One region of the Enterobacter chuandaensis genome, then DNA from elsewhere that is predicted to be linked to it. Evidence: predicted binding sites of a transcription regulator. Region 1 holds the regulator's gene; each other region holds the start of a gene.

Region 1 (6,474 bases):
TTATAAGGCCGCAGCGAAATTTAAATACGGCCCGGTCTGGGCGCGTGGGGGCTATATTCAGCCAACTGGCCAGACGCTGTTAGCGCCGCACTGGAGCTTTATGCCGGGCACTTACCAGGGTGCAGAAGCAGGGGCTAACTTTGACTATGGTGATGCGGGTGCGTTGAGCTTCTCCTATATGTGGACCAACGAGTACAAAGCGCCGTGGCACATTGAGATGGATAAGTTCTACCAGAACGATAAGAAAACCAAAGTCGAATACCTCCACTCGCTGGGCGCGAAGTACGACTTTAAAAACGATTTGGTTCTGGAAGCCGCATTTGGCCAGGCCGAAGGCTATATCGATCAGTATTTTGCTAAAGCCAGCTACAAATTTGATATCGCCGGTAGCCCGCTGAGCACCAGCTATCAGTTCTACGGTACGCGCGATAAAGTCAGCGATGGCAGTGTAAATGACATTTATAACGGCACCGCGTGGCTGCAGGCGTTGACCTTCGGCTACAAGGTTGGCCAGGTTGATTTACGCCTGGAAGGCACATGGGTGAAGGCGGAAGGGCAGCAGGGCTACTTCCTGCAGCGTATGACCCCAACCTATGCCTCATCTAACGGCCGTCTTGATATCTGGTGGGATAACCGCTCTGACTTCAACGCCGACGGCGAAAAAGCGGTCTTCTTCGGCGCCATGTATGACCTGAAAAACTGGAACCTGCCGGGCTGGGCAGTGGGCGCTTCTTACGCTTACGCCTGGGACGCAAAACCTGCCGATATGGCTACGCCGGATGCGTACTACGATCCAAACTATCGCCTGAAAGAGTCCTCCTACAGCCTGGATGCTATCTACACCCTGCAGGATGGCCGCGCGAAAGGCACGATGTTCAAACTGCACTTCACGCAGTATGACAACCACTCCGATATCCCAAGCTACGCGGGCGGTTACGGCAACATCTTCCAGGATGAACGTGACGTGAAATTCATGGTTATCGCCCCATTCACTATCTTCTGATGAACGCACCGGCGGGGTGACTCCTGCCGGTATGGAGAGTGCACATGATGAAAAAAATCGTAATCGTCGCGCTGTTGGCATCAGGGCTGGTGGCGTGCACGCAGACTCAGGCGCCAAAAGAGGACTCCCGTCTGAAGGAGGCGTATAGCGCCTGTATTAATAGTGCGGAAGGATCGCCGGAGAAAATTGAAGCCTGTCAGAACGTGCTAAATGTGCTGAAGAAAGAGAAAGCGCATGAGCAGTTTGCAACGCAGGAGAATATTCGCGTGATGGATTACCAGGCCTGTATCCAGGCGCGTAAAACCGGTAACGATCAGGAAGTCGCAAAGCGTTGCGATAAGATCTGGAACGAGATACGCAATAACAATAAATAAGTTACTTTACGCCCGGTGGCGCTGCGCTACCGGGCTTTTTATTGCCCAAAAAAGGCAAAAAAAAGCCAACCTTTCGGCTGGCTCAGAGTATGAACGCTGACTTATTTTGCGTCGTGCGCGTGTTCATTCTCGCGGCAATCACCTTCAGCGCAGTGACCGTAAAGGTACAGGCTGTGGTTGGTCAGGCGGATGCCATGACGGGCTGCGATTTCACGCTGACGCGCTTCGATAGAATCATCGCTGAATTCAATGACCTTGCCGCAATCGAGGCAGATCAGGTGATCGTGGTGCTGCTGCTGGGTCAGTTCGAAAACAGATTTACCGCCTTCGAAATTATGACGGGTAACAATGCCCGCGTCATCAAACTGGTTCAGCACGCGATAAACGGTGGCCAGCCCAATCTCTTCACCCATGTCGATAAGACGTTTATAGAGGTCTTCCGCACTGACATGGTGATTGTCTGGACCCTGAAGCACTTCAAGGATTTTTAACCGAGGAAGCGTTACTTTCAGGCCAGCCTTCTTTAATGCGGTATTGTTGTCAGTCATGCGGAATCTGTCCTGTTGCTAAACGATTCACTTCTGGAGGAAGTGACAGAAAATGCACCTTGGATAATGCGTCTCATTATAGAACTGCCATGGCTAAATGAAAACTGCAAGTCTCAGGCAAAGTATGCTTATAAAAATGGGGTATCACCAACAAACTTGCTCAATGGAAACCACATTTTACCAGGGAGACATTGTACAGGTCTGGGCGAAAAAGTTAAAAGTTTGTAGCAATTAATTTAATCGGTTTTACCTGGAAAACGGGCGCAACCGGAGTCGCGCCGCGAAAAAAATCAGGCGTTCAGAATGTCATCCAGGTGCAGTTCTTCACGAACCTGCTTAACCCATTTTTCAACACGCTCTGCGGTCAACTCTGGCTGACGGTCTTCATCGATGGCCAGGCCAACGAAGTGGTCATCATCTGCCAGACCTTTAGAGGCTTCAAAGTGGTAACCCGCCGTTGGCCAGTGACCGACAATTGCTGCACCGCGTGGCTCAATGATGTCGCGGATGGTGCCCAGCGCGTCACAGAAGTACTCGGCGTAGTCTTCCTGATCGCCACAACCGAACAGGGCAACCAGCTTGCCGTTGAAGTCCACCTCTTCCAGCGTCGGGAAGAAATCATCCCAGTCGCACTGGGCTTCACCGTAGTACCAGGTAGGAATACCCAGCAGCAGGATGTCATAGCCCTCGAGATCTTCTTTGCTGCTCTTGGCGATGTCATGCACATCAGCAACGTCTTTACCGAGCTGTTTCTGAATGTTTTTTGCGATATTTTCGGTATTGCCGGTATCACTGCCGAAGAAAATGCCGATGATTGCCATGAGTAAAATAACCTCTTGAAACTTAATGGTATGGTGGCGCAAATTGTCCACGGATAAGGGCAATAATAGCAGAACAGGCAACCCTGCGGAAACAGCTATCGCGCAGGACTGCACTCTGTGCTACATGAAAAGGGCGATAAAGGGGATTTTCAGACTTATGCCTGGCTGCGCAACGTCTCTAGCTGGGCGATCAACATCTCTTCAATGAGCTCGCTGCGGCTGATATTACGCGCCTCCGCCAGTTCATTAAGCGCATCGACCGCGTCGGCGTTGAGCTTCAGTTCGACACGCTTAAGCCCACGATTTTTATCGCGTTTAAGCTGATTGCGTTTATTAATACGCAGCTGTTCATCGCGCGAAAGCGGATTCGTTTTCGGTCGTCCCGGTCGACGCTCATTCGCGAACAGATCTAGTGTCGTACGGTCCGTTTGTTCTTTGGCCATGATTCTGAGACTTCGGGGGAAACACGCCGCCCTGCTAATGCCCGGGCGATAAGCGCGCCATCATACATCACCAAAAACGGCACGCCAACGACTGGAAGCCCGCAGCCTTCCAGTCGCTCTCTTTTTAATCAATTTGCAGTATCAGCGAGATAGCGGCGAATGGCGCGCAGTACGGCGTCAGGTTTTTCTGCATGAACCCAGTGTCCGGCCCCGGCAATCACGTGGGCGCGCGCCTGCGGGAACTGCGCCAGCAGCACGTCGCGGTACGCATCGGTGACGTAAGGCGAGTTACCGCCGCGAATAAAGAGGGTAGGGTGCGGCCAGGCGGGGACGGTTTCCCAACCCACGATATTGTTGTACTGGTCCCACAGCACCGGCACGTTAAAACGCCATTGCCCTTCAACGAACGATTTCAGCAGGAACTGCACCACGCCTTCTTCATCAAGATGCTCGCGCATAACGGCCGCGGCCTGCTGACGTGTAGAAACGCCAGCTTCAGTCACCGCATTGATCGCCGCGAAAATCTCATCGTGACGGCGAACGTCGTAATCCACCGGCGCAACGTCAATCACCACAAGCCCGGCAATCCGCTCAGGTGCCAGCGCGGTGAGCGCCATCACCGCTTTGCCACCCATGGAATGCCCGATGAGGGTTACCTTTTGCAGGTTATGGGCGTCCAGCGTATCCAGCAGATCCTGGGCCATTGCCGCGTAGGTCATCTCGTCTGAGCGGCCGGAAAGCCCGTGGTTGCGCATATCCACCTGGAGAATATCGTGGTCGGTAACCAGATCGCGCGCCAGCACGCCCAGATTATCCAGGCTGCCAAACAGCCCGTGAACCAGCACGATGGGGGAATTATTGCTCGGCGATTGTGCAGTTTGCGCTCGGGTATTCAATTTCATGGCAAAGTTCTTTTTTTACGTATGTCAGGTTAGGGTATCATGTTGACCATTCTGCCGCCCGGCTGCAAGGTTCCAGTTTAATCTGACTTTTGCCGCCAACCTGGTTTGACGCTATCCGCTGTTGGGATTTGACCTTATAATCCCAATGACTTGTATTCAGATAAGATATCGCACTGGATTAAGATGAAAACAATCGAAGTTGATGACGAACTCTATCAGTATATTGCCAGCCAGACTCGGCATATCGGGGAGAGCGCGTCCGACATTTTACGGCGCATGCTTAAAATTTCCGCCGCTTCACAGCCTGCCACCCCAGTTTCCAAAGATGTCGTGTCTCAGCCGAGCGTTGTTGCACAAGTCAAACCCGCCGTGACGCCGGTTAAAGATAGAGTGCGCGCGATGCGCGAGCTGCTGCTCTCCGATGAATACGCGGAGCAGAAAAAGGCGGTTAACCGTTTTATGCTGGTACTGTCTACACTTTACTCCCTGGATAACAAAGCGTTTGCTGAAGCGACCGAGTCGCTGCACGGCCGTACCCGCGTCTATTTCGCCGGTGACGAGCAGACGCTGCTGCAAAATGGCAATCAAACCAAACCTAAACATGTCCCTGGCACTCCGTACTGGGTGATCACCAATACCAATACGGGCCGCAAGTGCAGCATGATTGAACACATCATGCAGTCCATGCAGTTCCCGGCGGAATTGATTGAAAAGGTTTGCGGTACAATTTAACCCTTGCATCAGAAGGACCCGGTAATGGCAAATCACAGCCGTGCAGGCCAACCTGCACAACAAAGCGATTTGATTAACGTCGCTCAGCTGACCGCGCAGTATTACGTGCTGAAACCGGTCGTGGGCAACGCAGAACACGCAGTGAAGTTTGGTACATCTGGCCACCGCGGTAGTGCGGCGCGCCACAGCTTTAACGAACCGCACATTCTGGCCATTGCTCAGGCCATTGCGGAAGAGCGCGCTAAAAACGGCGTTACCGGTCCATGCTACGTGGGTAAAGATACCCATGCGCTGTCTGAACCGGCGTTTATTTCCGTGCTGGAAGTGCTGGCGGCGAACGGTGTGGACGTGATTGTTCAGGAGAACAATGGGTTTACTCCAACGCCTGCGGTTTCAAACGCCATCCTTGTGCACAATAAAAAAGGCGGCGCGCTGGCGGACGGGATCGTTATTACCCCATCCCACAACCCGCCGGAAGACGGCGGCATCAAATACAATCCGCCTAACGGTGGTCCGGCAGATACCAACGTCACCAAAGTGGTGGAAGATCGTGCAAACGCGCTGCTGGCCGACGGCCTGAAAGGCGTTAAACGTATTTCTCTTGATGAAGCGATGGCCTCCGGCCACGTGAAAGAGCAGGATCTGGTTCAGCCGTTCGTGGAAGGACTGGCGGATATCGTCGATATGGCGGCCATTCAGAAAGCTGGCCTGAAGCTGGGCGTGGATCCGCTGGGCGGCTCCGGTATCGAATACTGGAAACGCATCGCTGAGCATTACAAGCTGGACCTGACCATTGTGAACGATCACGTCGATCAGACCTTCCGCTTTATGCACCTGGACAAAGACGGCGCGATCCGTATGGACTGCTCCTCCGAGTGCGCGATGGCGGGCCTGCTGGCGCTGCGTGATAAATTCGATCTGGCGTTTGCTAACGACCCGGATTATGACCGCCACGGCATCGTCACCCCGGCAGGGCTGATGAACCCGAACCACTATCTGGCAGTCGCCATCAACTACCTGTTCCAGCACCGTCCGCAGTGGGGCAAAGAGGTGGCCGTCGGTAAAACACTGGTCTCTTCTGCGATGATCGACCGCGTGGTCGACGCGCTGGGCCGCAAGCTGGTGGAAGTGCCGGTGGGCTTCAAGTGGTTCGTTGACGGTCTGCACGACGGCAGCTTTGGCTTCGGCGGCGAAGAGAGCGCAGGCGCGTCCTTCCTGCGTTTCGACGGCACCCCGTGGTCGACCGATAAAGACGGCATCATCATGTGCCTGCTGGCGGCTGAGATTACCGCGGTTACCGGCAAGAACCCGCAGGAACACTACAATGAGCTGGCGGCACGCTTTGGTGCGCCAAGCTATAACCGTATTCAGGCTGGCGCGACCTCTGCACAGAAAGCGGCTTTGTCCAAACTCTCTCCTGAGATGGTCAGTGCCAGCACCCTGGCAGGCGATCCTATCACCGCGCGTCTGACGGCGGCACCGGGTAACGGCGCGTCTATCGGTGGCCTGAAAGTGATGACCGAAAACGGCTGGTTTGCCGCGCGTCCATCCGGTACGGAAGATGCGTACAAAATCTATTGCGAAAGCTTCCTCGGCGCTGAGCACCGCCAGCAGATTGAGAAAGAAGCGGTAGAGATTGTCAGCGAAGTGC
Region 2 (6,474 bases), 2.0 Mb from region 1:
CATCGGCACGTCCTTCACCCACTTCTGTAGCGCATGCTTCAGCCCGTGGCGCAGGACAAGAAAATCCGCTAACAGCGCGGTACGCTTACTGGCTACCAGTTGACGCTCCGCAGCGTCCCTGAACGCTTTCAGGCAGGCGCTGTCAGCATGCGCATGCCGAAGTGTGAGAGCGTTTACAGGCTGTGTGGCCGCTTTTTTTGCCACATCGGCAGGCAACATCAGGTAGCCAGGACGGCGCTCCCGGAGCATGGTGGTCAGTACCCTGTCGATTTCATAACAGGCGTTTTGTTCGGTCAGGATCGCCTGCGCGACGGTAATCGGCTCGCTCATATGGTAGAAATGACGGAACTCCCCATCGCCCAGCGTATGGTGCAGCAGTTCCCCTCTTTGCTGTGACGCCATCCCCGGCGCGCCAACAATATGCAGCACCGGAACGTGCTCAGCATAGCTGCCCGCAATGCCGTTCATGGCACTTAACTCTCCGACGCCGAATGTTGTCAGCAGCGCGGCGAAGCCCTTGCATCGGGCGTATCCGTCAGCGGCATAAGAGGCGTTTAACTCGTTGGCACAGCCCACCCAGCAGATATCCGGGCTGTCTATCACGTGGTCGAGAAACTGCAGGTTATAGTCGCCCGGCACGCCAAACAGATGATCGGCTCCACAATCTGTAAGACGGTCCAGCAGGTAATCGGCGACGCAGTATGGGGTACGCATAAACAGGTATCCTTCTAATGTTGACCTCACCTTGAGTATTAAATAAGCGTGATGACTGTCCAGAATTGGCGACAAGAAGAGTATGGAAAGAATGCTTTACAAAAAATGCTGGGCTATGCTGCTTTTTTTCACGTTAATGTAAACGCATACACTGTTTTTTATCTTCAGTACGAGGGGTCCTACGAATGGGTTATCAGCCGGACAAAAATCGTTATCAGACAATGCAGTATCGCCGCTGCGGGCGAAGCGGACTCAGGTTGCCCGCGGTCTCGCTGGGACTGTGGCATAATTTTGGTGACGCCACGCTTATCGAAAACAGCCGTCAACTTTTACAGCGCGCGTTCGATCTGGGTATTACACATTTCGACCTTGCCAATAACTATGGTCCCCCGCCGGGGTCGGCCGAACGTAATTTCGGCCGTATTTTGCAGGAGGATTTTCTGCCCTGGCGCGACGAGCTGATCGTCTCCACGAAGGCGGGATATACCATGTGGGATGGCCCTTACGGCGACTGGGGCTCACGTAAATACCTGCTGGCGAGCCTCGATCAAAGCCTGAAACGCACGGGTCTGGAGTATGTCGATATCTTCTATCACCACCGTCCTGACCCGGAGACGCCGCTGCAGGAAACCATGAAAGCGCTTGACCATCTGGTGCGTCAGGGAAAAGCCCTGTATGTCGGTTTATCCAACTATCCTGCCGAGCTGGCGCGAAAAGCGATTGATATCCTGAACGATCTGGGCACGCCCTGCCTGATCCACCAGCCGAAATACTCGATGTTCGAACGTGCGCCGGAAGAGGGTTTGCTGGATGTTCTGCAGGAAAAAGGGGTCGGCTGCATACCCTTCTCGCCGCTGGCAGGCGGGCAATTGACCAACCGCTATCTGAACGGTATTCCCGCAGACTCTCGCGCAGCAAGCGGCAGTCAGTTCCTTAACCCGGATCAGATCACCGAGGAGAAACTGGAGAAGGTACGTAAGCTAAACGCCCTGGCGGAAAGTCGTGGTCAGAAGCTGTCGCAGATGGCGCTCGCCTGGGTGTTACGCCATGAGGAAGTCACGTCGGTGCTGATCGGGGCCAGCAAAACGGCTCAGATTGATGATGCCGTGGGTATGCTGGAAAACCGCCAGTTTACCGCGGAAGAACTTTCTCTAATCGATCAGATCCTGAGCAGTTCAAAATAAATCCACTTTTAGCAAAAAGTGCTCTCATTCAGGAATTCGGAGTTGAGGCGATGAAACGAGCCTTTACCAACTCGTAATATTGCGTTAACAGGCTCCACAAAGGCCCCGATCGTGAAGGAGATAGAGTATGTTCAGGTCACTGATTCTTGCAGCGGTATTACTGGCTTCGGCCCCGCTCGTCGCCACTGCGGGCGAAATCACCCTGTTGCCATCAGTAAAATTACAAATTGGCGATCGTGACGACTACGGCAGATACTGGGACGGTGGCTATTGGCGCGACCGTGACTACTGGAACCGTCATTATGAATGGCGTGGTGACCGCTGGCGCAGGCACGATAACGGCCTGCATCGTGGCTGGTATAAAAACAACGCCTATGAACGCGGCTATCGCGAAGGCTGGAACGATCGTGACGACCGCCGCGGCGGCTGGGGTCACGGCGGAAAAGGACGAGGTGGTCACGGCCACGGCCACGGTCATCATTAATGCAAAAAGGAGCCACCCGGCTCCTTTTTCTTTTATAACCCGAGCGCTGTGCCAATCAACAACCACAGGTTTAGCGCTACGACCACCACCACGATGGCCCACCCGGCCCGTTTTACCCGCGTCGTGTTAACCAGATCGCCCATCAGGTTTTTGTTGCTGGTAAAAATCAGCAGCGGTACCAGCGCCAGCGCGATGCCAAAGCTTAGCAGCACCTGGCTCATCACCAGAATTCGTGTTGGATCGAGCCCCATCAGAATCACGATAAACGACGGAAGCATGGTGACAGAACGACGCACCCACAATGGAATATGGAAGCGAACAAATCCCTGCATCACCACCTGCCCTGCCAGCGTCCCCACCACCGTGGAGGAGAGACCGGCGGCTACCAGGCTCAGCCCAAATATCGTGGCGGCAGCATGGCTCAATAACGGCTCCAGCGTGAGGTAAGCCTGGTCGAGATCGGCGACGCCAGTATGACCGTTAAAGTGGAAAGCTGCAGCTGCGGTGGCCATCATCGCCAGATTCACGAAACCCGCAATGGTCATGGCGATAGCCACATCCCATTTGGTTGCCGAGTAGCGTTCTTTACGCGTACCGCCGTGAAGGTGCTGGGTCAGCGAAGAGTGGAGATAAATAACATGCGGCATGATGGTCGCCCCAAGCACACCGGCGGCGAGAAATACCGCTTCTGACGTTGGCAGGCTGGGAATGACCATCCCTTTCCCAAGCTGCGCCAGGTTCGGCTGCGAGAAAACGAGCTCGACAATATAGGCCGCAGCAACAAACAGCAGCAGGCCGCCAATGACCTTCTCCAGCGGTTTTTGCCCCCTACGCTGTAACATCAGGATCAGGAATGTGGCAATCCCCGTCAGGACCGCCCCCTGTAACAGCGACACGCCCAGAATCAGCTTAAAACCGATCGCCGCCCCGATAAATTCAGCGAGATCGGTTGCCATGGCGATGATTTCCGCCTGAACCCAGTAGAGCCACACCGCCGGACGCGGATAGTGGTCACGAATTTGCTCCGCCAGGTTTTTACCCGTGGCAATCCCCAGTTTTGCAGAAAGCATCTGAATCAGCATCGCCATCAGGTTTGCCCAGACGACCACCCACAGCAGCTTATAGCCGAAGCTGGCCCCGGCCTGAATATTGGTCGCAAAATTACCCGGATCGATATAGCCGATGGCAGCAATGAACGCAGGTCCCATTAACGCGAACCGCAACTTGCGCGCTGCTCTGCCACTGCTACCCTCTACGCGACTGTTTGTCATCATCTGCCTCTGGAAATATAGCCTTTGCTATGTTTAATGCTATCAAAATGAGAATGATTATCAAGATCATTCGGGAAGTTTAAAATGATTTCTCTGATAGCTAAGAACAATAGATGGGCAGGTGGCGCGACATCACAGAATGTGAAAATGCACGGTCATTTGTGAAGCGTAGCACACAAACTTAACTTTTCACTCATTTACCTAACATAACAAAAATGTATTGTGGATCACTAATTTTGAGACTCGTCACAGGATGTAACTATAGTGTGCCCTTGATCTCGTTTTCTTTTCGCTTGTTACATAGAATGTGCACGAAAATTAAACCTGCCTCATATTTGGAGCAAATATGGACCGCGTCCTTCATTTTGTCCTGGCACTTGTTGTCGTTACTGCACTTGCATTGCTGGTCAGCACAGACCGCAAAAAAATTCGTATTCGTTATGTTGTCCAACTGCTGGTCATTGAAGTTTTACTTGCGTGGTTCTTCCTGAACTCCAACGTAGGCCTCGGCTTCGTGAAAGGCTTCTCCGAAATGTTCGAAAAACTGCTCGGATTCGCCAACGAAGGGACCAACTTTGTCTTCGGTAAAATGAACGACGAAGGTCTGGCATTCTTCTTCCTGAAGGTGCTGTGCCCAATCGTCTTCATCTCCGCGCTGATTGGTATTCTGCAACACATCCGCGTTCTGCCGTTCGTCATTCGTGGCATTGGTTTTCTGTTATCCAAAGTAAACGGCATGGGCAAGCTGGAATCTTTCAACGCCGTAAGCTCCCTGATCCTCGGTCAGTCTGAGAACTTCATCGCGTATAAAGATATTCTCGGCAAAATGTCCCGTAACCGCATGTACACCATGGCGGCAACCGCAATGTCTACCGTATCCATGTCTATCGTGGGCGCGTATATGACCATGCTGGAGCCAAAATATGTCGTTGCTGCGCTGGTTCTGAACATGTTCAGCACCTTTATCGTTCTGTCGCTGATCAACCCGTACCGCGTTGACGCCAGCGAAGAGAATATTCAGATGTCAAACCTGCATGAAGGCCAGAGCTTCTTCGAAATGCTGGGCGAGTACATTCTGGCAGGTTTCAAAGTGGCGATTATTGTTGCCGCGATGCTGATCGGCTTTATCGCCCTGATCTCCGCACTGAACGCCCTGTTCGCCGCTGTGCTGGGCATCTCCTTCCAGGGCATCCTGGGCTACATCTTCTACCCTGTCGCATGGGTGATGGGTGTTCCGGCTCATGAAGCACTGCAGGTAGGCAGTATCATGGCGACCAAACTGGTTTCTAACGAATTCGTTGCGATGATGGATCTGCAGAAAATCGCCAGCACGCTCTCTCCACGTGCGGAAGGCATTCTGTCCGTATTCCTGGTCTCCTTCGCGAACTTCTCGTCCATCGGTATTATCGCCGGTGCGATTAAAGGCCTGAACGAAGAACAGGGTAACGTGGTTTCTCGCTTTGGCCTGAAACTGGTTTACGGCTCCACCCTGGTGAGCGTCCTGTCTGCTTCTATCGCTGCGCTGGTTCTGTAACGTTTACCGTAAAAAAAAACCGGGAGTCTTACTCCCGGTTTTTTTATGCCCGTAATTCTTCCAGCGGTTTGGGTTTGCCTATCAGGTATCCCTGCAGGTAGTCCACGCCGAAGCGTAGCAGCATCTCCCGCTGCGCTGGCGTCTCAACATATTCTGCCACCACACACAGTGATTTCGTCTTCGCCAGATTACATATCGACTGGACGATCATTGCGTCCATATCATCAGTACAAATATCTTTCACGAAACAGCCGTCAATTTTAATGATGTCTGCCTGCAGGCGTCTCAGACGCTCATAGTTGGCGTAGCCGGTTCCAAAATCATCGATGGCAATACGGAAACCGTAATCCCGCAGTTGCTGAATATTGTGGATGCTGCAGCCGGAATTGGAAAAGGCCTGCTCTTCGGTGATCTCAATCACCACAGCCTGAGGCGCAACGCCGTACCGTTCAAAGAGAGAGCAAATCTCGGTCGCCACCTCTTTTTGCATCAGCGTAAGCGGCATCAGATTGACAGAGAAACGGGCGCCAGCCTGCGTCGCTGGGTGATCGCGCAGCCACAACAGCAATTTTTCCATGATGCACATATCAAACCGATGGCTGAGGTTGAACTGGGCAATCAGCGGAATAAAGCGGTCAGGGGTGATGATCTCGCCCTCGCTCTCCATACGCGCCAGAATTTCGTAGTACCCGCTACCGTCAGCTTTCTGGATCGGCTGCGTGTATAAATGGAACTGATCCGCCTCCAGGGCGTGCTTAATCCGCGCCAGCATCAGGACACGCTCCGTTGTTTGTCCTGATGCAGCTTCCAGGCTATTCGTCAGCGCAAGAACGTTGTGCGCTCCGCAGGATTGCTCGGCCAGCCAGCTCAGTTGCCCCAGCGTGTGGTGCAGTCTCTCACCGTTTTCGACCATTCCCCAGGACGCGCCAAATTCGATATCCAGCCCGGTATTATTCCAGAAAATCTTACGGCTGTTCAGCCGATCAACCATATGCTGGAGGCGCTCAGCCGTTCCCTGCCCAAGTAATACCAGCACCAGCTCGCTTCCCGGCAGCTGGAAAAGCGTCTCATCTTTCTGCAACAGCGGCTGGAGGGAGGTCGTGATCATCCGTTTGCAGTGCACCCGCATGAGAATGCCGTAATGGCGGCTCAAAAACTCCAGATTATCCATGCGAAGGCAACACACTTTGGCATCCGGATGGTCGAGGAGAAAATCTTCCAGCGCACGAATGTTGGGTAATCCGGTCAAAGGATCGGTGAGCGCCCTGTCCTGCCAGCCCTGCTTCA
Region 3 (6,474 bases), 1.8 Mb from region 1:
TTCATCGACGCCGACAAAGGCGTCGCCGATACCAAGGCCGCTCTGGACGGCGCGCGCTACATTCTGATGGAGCGCTTCGCCGAAGACGCCGCACTGCTCGCCAAAGTGCGTGATTATCTGTGGAAGAACGCCCACATCGTCTCTACCGTCGTCGCAGGTAAAGAGGAAGAAGGCGCGAAATTCCGCGACTACTTCGATCACCACGAACCGATTTCAACCACCCCTTCACACCGCGCGCTGGCGATGTTCCGCGGCCGCAACGAAGGCGTGCTCCAGCTCTCCCTGAACGCCGACCCGCAGTTTGACGAGCCGCCGAAAGAGAGCCACTGCGAGCAGATCATCATCGACCATCTTGGCCTGCGCCTGAACAACGCCCCGGCGGACAGCTGGCGCAAAGGCGTGGTGAGCTGGACCTGGCGCATCAAGGTGCTGATGCATCTGGAAACCGAGCTGATGGGCACCGTGCGCGAGCGCGCCGAAGATGAAGCGATTAACGTCTTCGCCCGTAACCTGCACGACCTGCTGATGGCTGCCCCTGCGGGCCTGCGCGCCACCATGGGTCTCGATCCGGGCCTGCGTACCGGCGTGAAGGTCGCAGTGGTTGACGGCACCGGCAAGCTGGTGGCGACCGATACCATTTATCCGCATACCGGGCAGGCAGCGAAAGCCGCCGTCGTGGTGGCGGCGCTGTGCGAGAAGTACAACGTGGAGCTGGTTGCCATCGGTAACGGCACGGCGTCCCGTGAAACCGAGCGTTTCTACCTCGACGTGCAGAAGCAGTTCCCGAAAGTGACGGCACAGAAAGTGATCGTCAGCGAAGCGGGGGCATCCGTCTATTCCGCATCCGAGCTGGCGGCGCAGGAGTTCCCGGACCTGGACGTTTCCCTTCGCGGTGCGGTTTCTATCGCACGCCGCCTGCAGGATCCGCTGGCGGAGCTGGTGAAGATCGATCCAAAATCTATCGGCGTGGGCCAGTACCAGCACGACGTGAGCCAGACTCAGCTGGCGCGCAAGCTGGATGCGGTGGTGGAAGACTGCGTAAACGCCGTCGGCGTGGATCTGAACACCGCTTCCGTTCCCCTGCTGACCCGCGTGGCGGGCTTAACCCGCATGATGGCGCAGAACATCGTCGCCTGGCGCGATGAGAACGGCCAGTTCCAGAACCGTCAGCAACTGCTGAAGGTAAGTCGCCTGGGGCCAAAAGCCTTTGAGCAGTGCGCGGGCTTCCTGCGCATCAACCACGGCGATAACCCGCTGGATGCTTCCACCGTTCACCCGGAAGCGTACCCGGTGGTGGAGCGCATTCTGGCCGCCACCCAGCAGGCGCTGAAAGATCTTATGGGCGACAGCGGCGCGCTGCGCAACCTGAAAGCGGTGGATTTCACCGACGACAAATTTGGCGTGCCAACCGTCACCGATATCATCAAAGAGCTGGAAAAACCGGGCCGCGATCCGCGTCCAGAGTTTAAAACCGCGACCTTTGCTGACGGCATCGAGACCATGAACGATCTCCTGCCGGGCATGGTGCTGGAAGGTGCGGTGACCAACGTCACCAACTTCGGCGCGTTTGTCGATATCGGCGTGCACCAGGACGGTCTGGTGCATATCTCATCCCTCGCCGACAAGTTCGTTGAAGACCCGCACACCGTGGTCAAAGCGGGCGACATCGTGAAGGTGAAAGTGCTGGAAGTGGATCTGCAGCGCAAGCGTATCGCCCTGACCATGCGTCTGGACGAGCAGCCGGGCGATACCAACGCGCGCCGTGGCGGCAACGGCGGTGGCCGCGAGCAGCAGCGTCCGGCAGCGAAAGCCAAACCACGCGGACGTGACGCACAGCCTGCGGGCAACAGCGCAATGATGGATGCGCTGGCGGCGGCGATGGGTAAGAAACGCTAAGGCAACACCCCCCTCACCCTAACCCTCTCCCCAAAGGGGAGAGGGCCGGGGTGAGGGAAAAATTATATCGTAAAATATGAAACCGATTGCATATCCATATTTAAACCACGAATTATCACCTCGTTAACAAATACCCTTCTTTTTATTTTCACCTCAATTCCGTAAATATTGAGCAAGGTCAAGCAGACCGCAAATTAATACGATTAACAACATCCGGTCACATTTTTATTATTGCTGATAAAAACTATTCTCATTATCATCGCAGTGTAGATTATTTAACCTCTCGTGGAATCAGGCATTATGCAATTCACTCCAGACAGTGCATGGAAAATTACCGGTTTTACCCGAGAAATTAGCCCAGCCTATCGGCAAAAGCTGCTGTCGCTGGGCATGCTGCCGGGCTCGTCATTCCAGGTCGTACGCGTGGCGCCGTTAGGCGATCCTGTTCATATCGAAACCCGACGCGTCAATCTGGTTCTGCGTAAAAAAGACCTCGCATTAATAGAAGTCGAAGCCTTATCCCGATAACAAGCCAGCGGTTTCAGTGAGTCTAAAAAAATGAAAAAGTTAACTATTGGCTTAATTGGCAATCCTAATTCCGGCAAGACAACGTTATTTAACCAGCTGACGGGGGCGCGTCAGCGCGTCGGCAACTGGGCGGGCGTGACGGTTGAACGTAAAGAAGGCCAGTTCACGACAACGGACAATCAGGTCACCCTGGTTGACCTTCCCGGCACCTACTCCTTAACCACGATTTCGTCCCAGACTTCGCTCGATGAGCAGATCGCCTGTCATTACATTTTGGGCGGCGACGCGGATCTGCTGATTAACGTCGTTGACGCCTCCAACCTCGAGCGAAACCTTTACCTGACGCTGCAACTGCTGGAGCTGGGGATCCCCTGCATCGTGGCGCTCAACATGCTCGACATTGCGGAAAAACAAAAGCTGCGTATCGACGTCGATGCGCTCTCCGCGCGCCTGGGCTGTCCGGTGGTTCCGCTGGTCTCAACGCGCGCTCGCGGTATCGACGCCCTGAAGCTGGCGATTGACCGTCACGCGGGAAACCGCGACGTTGAGCTGGTGCACTACGCCCAGCCCCTGCTGCGCGAAGCCGATCTGCTGGCGCAGGAGATGGACAACAGCATGCCTGCGAAACAGCGTCTGTGGCTCGGCCTGCAGATGCTGGAAGGGGATATCTATAGCCGCGCCTATGCCGGACATGCGGCAGATAAGCTGGACGTGGCCCTCGCCCGTCTCAGCGACGAGCTGGACGACCCGGCGCTGCACATCGCCGATGCGCGCTACCAGGCCATTGCCTCAATTTGCGACGTGGTCAGTAACGCGCTTACCGCAGAACCCAGCCGCTTTACGGCGGCGGTGGATAAGATTGTACTTAACCGCTTCCTCGGTTTGCCGATCTTCCTGCTGGTGATGTACGTGATGTTCCTGCTCGCCATTAACATCGGCGGTGCGCTGCAGCCAATTTTTGACGCGGGTTCCGTCGCCGTTTTCGTACACGGTATTCAGTGGGTAGGTTACACCCTGCACTTCCCGGAATGGTTAACCATCTTCCTCGCCCAGGGGATCGGCGGCGGTATCAACACCGTGCTGCCGCTGGTGCCGCAGATTGGCATGATGTATCTGTTCCTCTCGTTCCTGGAAGATTCCGGCTACATGGCGCGCGCCGCCTTCGTGATGGACCGCCTGATGCAGGCGCTGGGCCTGCCGGGTAAATCCTTCGTCCCGCTGATCGTCGGCTTCGGCTGTAACGTGCCGTCGGTAATGGGCGCGCGCACCCTGGATGCGCCGCGTGAACGCCTGATGACCATCATGATGGCGCCGTTTATGTCCTGCGGTGCCCGTCTGGCAATCTTTGCGGTCTTTGCCGCAGCCTTCTTTGGTCAGCAGGGCGCGCTGGCGGTCTTCTCGCTGTACGTGCTGGGCATCGTGATGGCGATCCTGACTGGTCTGATGCTCAAGCACACTATTATGCGCGGTGAAGCGTCACCGTTTGTAATGGAGCTGCCGGTCTATCACGTTCCGCATCTGAAAAGCCTGGCGATCCAGACCTGGCAACGCCTGAAAGGCTTCGTGCTGCGCGCCGGTAAGGTGATTGTCATCGTCAGTATCTTCCTGAGCGCGTTGAACAGCTTCACCCTCACCGGTCAGGCGGCAGACAACATCAACGACTCTGCCCTTGCCTCCGTCAGCCGCGTCATCACGCCGGTCTTCAAACCGATTGGCGTGCAGGAGGATAACTGGCAGGCGACCGTGGGACTGTTCACTGGTGCGATGGCAAAAGAGGTGGTTGTCGGGACGCTGAACACGCTCTACACCGCAGAGAACATTCAGGAGCAGGAATTTAACCCGGCGGAGTTTCACCTCGGTGACGAACTGCTGAGTGCCGTTGAGGAAACCTGGCAGAGCCTGAAAGACACCTTCAGCCTGAGCGTGCTGGCGAACCCGATTGAGGCCAGCAAAGGCGACGGCGAAATGGCGACCGGTGCCATGGGCGTGATGGGCGAGAAGTTTGGCAGCGCGTCTGCGGCCTACAGCTACCTCATCTTCGTTCTGCTCTATATTCCGTGCATCTCGGTGATGGGGGCGATTGCCCGCGAGTCCAGCCGCGGCTGGATGGGCTTCTCCATCTTGTGGGGGCTGGATATCGCTTACTCGCTGGCGACGCTGTTTTATCAGACCGTTAACTTCAGCCAGCACCCGCGCTACAGCCTGGTCAGCATCCTGGCGGTCGTCCTGTTTAACGTAATTGTAATTGGCCTGCTGCGCCGGGCGCGGAGCCGCGTTGATATTAACCTGCTGGCAACGCGTAAAACCCCAACCACCTGCTGCAACAGCCCGGCTGGCGACTGTCACTAAGGGGGAAAACAGATGGCATCGTTGATTCAGGTTCGTGACCTGCTGGCGCTTCAGGGGCGGATGGAGGCAAAGCAGCTCAGCCTCAGCCTGCATACGCCGCAGCCGATGATCGATGCCATGCTGGAACGCCTGGAAGCGATGGGTAAAGCCGTGCGGATACAGGAGGACGCGGAGGGTTGCCTCTCCGGCAGTTGTAAAAGCTGCCCGGAAGGAAAGGCCTGCCTCAGGGAGTGGTGGGCACTGCGCTAACAAAGCCGGGCATTGCTGCCCGGCTTTATCGTATTACTTATAGACGTCCGCAGTAGCGCGAACGTTTTTGGTCTGTTTTTCTGCGCTGGTGACGACGTAGTATGTCCCGCCCAGCTCATCCGCTTTCTTCGACAGCTCTTTTCTTGCGTCCATCGGCGCGGTGGTGTCAGACGTAGAAATCTCACCAATTTTCGTCAGATTCATCCCGGCAACTTTATCTTTTTCCAGCTCTTTCGCTGCAAAGACGCCAAATGACAGTGACCCAATAACCAGAGAAGTGACAATACCTGTAACAAGTTTCATAGCCTGACTCTCCATAGGATTGTTGTTTTGATTATCGTAGGCAGAACAACCGCAACGACATCTGGAGTATGGTTGCGGTGTGTTACTTTTTCCAGGCTGGATAGAAAATAATCAGTCTAAACGTTGACTTAACGCAACAAGCGCTGAACAAAATTCAACCGGATGGGAGATAAACGGCGCATGTGCGGCTTTGGCAATGACCTGTGATTCGCTGTCCGGCCAGAGGGAATCCAGTAATGGAACCACTTTGCGCGGTACCAGCCCGTCGAGATAGCCATAGATGCGCAGGTGCGGCAGGGTCAGCCCGGCCAGCGGCTCACGCAGGTCAACCGTTTTCAGGATCTCCAGCCCTCCGTTAAGCACGTCAATGTCCGGCATCGGCAGGGAAAGTACCACCTGTTTCAGCGCTCTGGCATCCTGGCGCGCGGTTTCGGTGCCCATCGTCTGCAAGGCGAGGAATCGCTCGACGGTCCGCTGGAAATCGTCGCTCAGCTGCTGCTGAAAGCCCGCCAGAACCTCAGGTTTGATGCCGGGCCACGCCTCTTGCGCGCTAAAGCATGGCGACGAGGCCACGGTGACCAGCGCCTTTACGCGCTCGGGCCTGGTGAGCGCAATCTGGCTTGCCACCAGCCCGCCCAGACTCCAGCCCAGCCAGATGGCATTTTGCGGCGCGGCGTCCACAACCTGTTGCGCCATCTCATCAAGCGACATCGCGCCAAAGCCGCGGCTGCGACCGTAGCCCGGCAGATCGACCAGATGTAACGTAAAGTGCGAGGCAAGTTCCTCGCTTATGCAATGCCATACTTCCGCATTCAGGCCCCATCCGTGCAGCAGCACAAGATGGCAATTTCCTGTCCCTACGGTCTGCCACCACAGCGTCTTCATCAGTTACTGTTCTCTTTTTTCACATGGAGGTTGCACATGCTAACAGTGCCTGGCTTGTGCTGGCTATGCAAAATGCCGCTTGCCCTCAGCGCGTGGGGCGTCTGTTCCGTCTGCACGCGCTCGCTGGAAAGGCCAATCACTCGCTGCCCACAATGCGGTTTATCGGCGACACACCGCGATTTACCCTGCGGTCGCTGCCTGAAAAAAAACCCGCCGTGGAGCGCGCTGGTGGCCGTGGATGATTATGTTCCGCCGCTGAGCGGG

What was found. Region 1 encodes Fur, which represses iron uptake genes when iron is present. Its sites were predicted from a motif close to ATAATAATGAGAACNACTATCAA; they were not measured.
Region 2: a site for Fur is predicted at 3,695-3,717, ahead of MX657_RS16300 (Nramp family divalent metal transporter). Genes of this name have one in related genera too.
Region 3: a site for Fur is predicted at 2,134-2,156, ahead of feoA (ferrous iron transporter A). Genes of this name have one in related genera too.

What each region holds. Positions count from the first base shown of each region.
Region 1 covers NZ_CP097173.1:1,369,459-1,375,932, forward strand. Annotated here, with positions in the region: gene chiP (chitoporin ChiP) at 1-1,003, shown strand, start outside; gene chiQ (ChiQ/YbfN family lipoprotein) at 1,051-1,377, shown strand; gene fur (ferric iron uptake transcriptional regulator) at 1,479-1,925, opposite strand; gene fldA (flavodoxin FldA) at 2,216-2,746, opposite strand; gene ybfE (LexA regulated protein) at 2,902-3,189, opposite strand; gene ybfF (esterase) at 3,318-4,091, opposite strand; gene seqA (replication initiation negative regulator SeqA) at 4,275-4,823, shown strand; gene pgm (phosphoglucomutase (alpha-D-glucose-1,6-bisphosphate-dependent)) at 4,848-6,474, shown strand, end outside.
Region 2 covers NZ_CP097173.1:3,377,789-3,384,262, forward strand. Annotated here, with positions in the region: gene ipdC (indolepyruvate decarboxylase) at 1-714, opposite strand, end outside; gene mgrA (L-glyceraldehyde 3-phosphate reductase) at 900-1,898, shown strand; gene MX657_RS16295 (DUF2502 domain-containing protein) at 2,026-2,382, shown strand; gene MX657_RS16300 (Nramp family divalent metal transporter) at 2,415-3,653, opposite strand; gene MX657_RS16305 (NupC/NupG family nucleoside CNT transporter) at 4,000-5,187, shown strand; gene MX657_RS16310 (sensor domain-containing phosphodiesterase) at 5,231-6,474, opposite strand, start outside.
Region 3 covers NZ_CP097173.1:4,277,341-4,283,814, forward strand. Annotated here, with positions in the region: gene MX657_RS20675 (Tex family protein) at 1-1,896, shown strand, start outside; gene feoA (ferrous iron transporter A) at 2,197-2,424, shown strand; gene feoB (Fe(2+) transporter permease subunit FeoB) at 2,455-4,773, shown strand; gene feoC ([Fe-S]-dependent transcriptional repressor FeoC) at 4,786-5,022, shown strand; gene MX657_RS20695 (YdgH/BhsA/McbA-like domain containing protein) at 5,056-5,325, opposite strand; gene bioH (pimeloyl-ACP methyl ester esterase BioH) at 5,437-6,210, opposite strand; gene gntX (DNA utilization protein GntX) at 6,247-6,474, shown strand, end outside.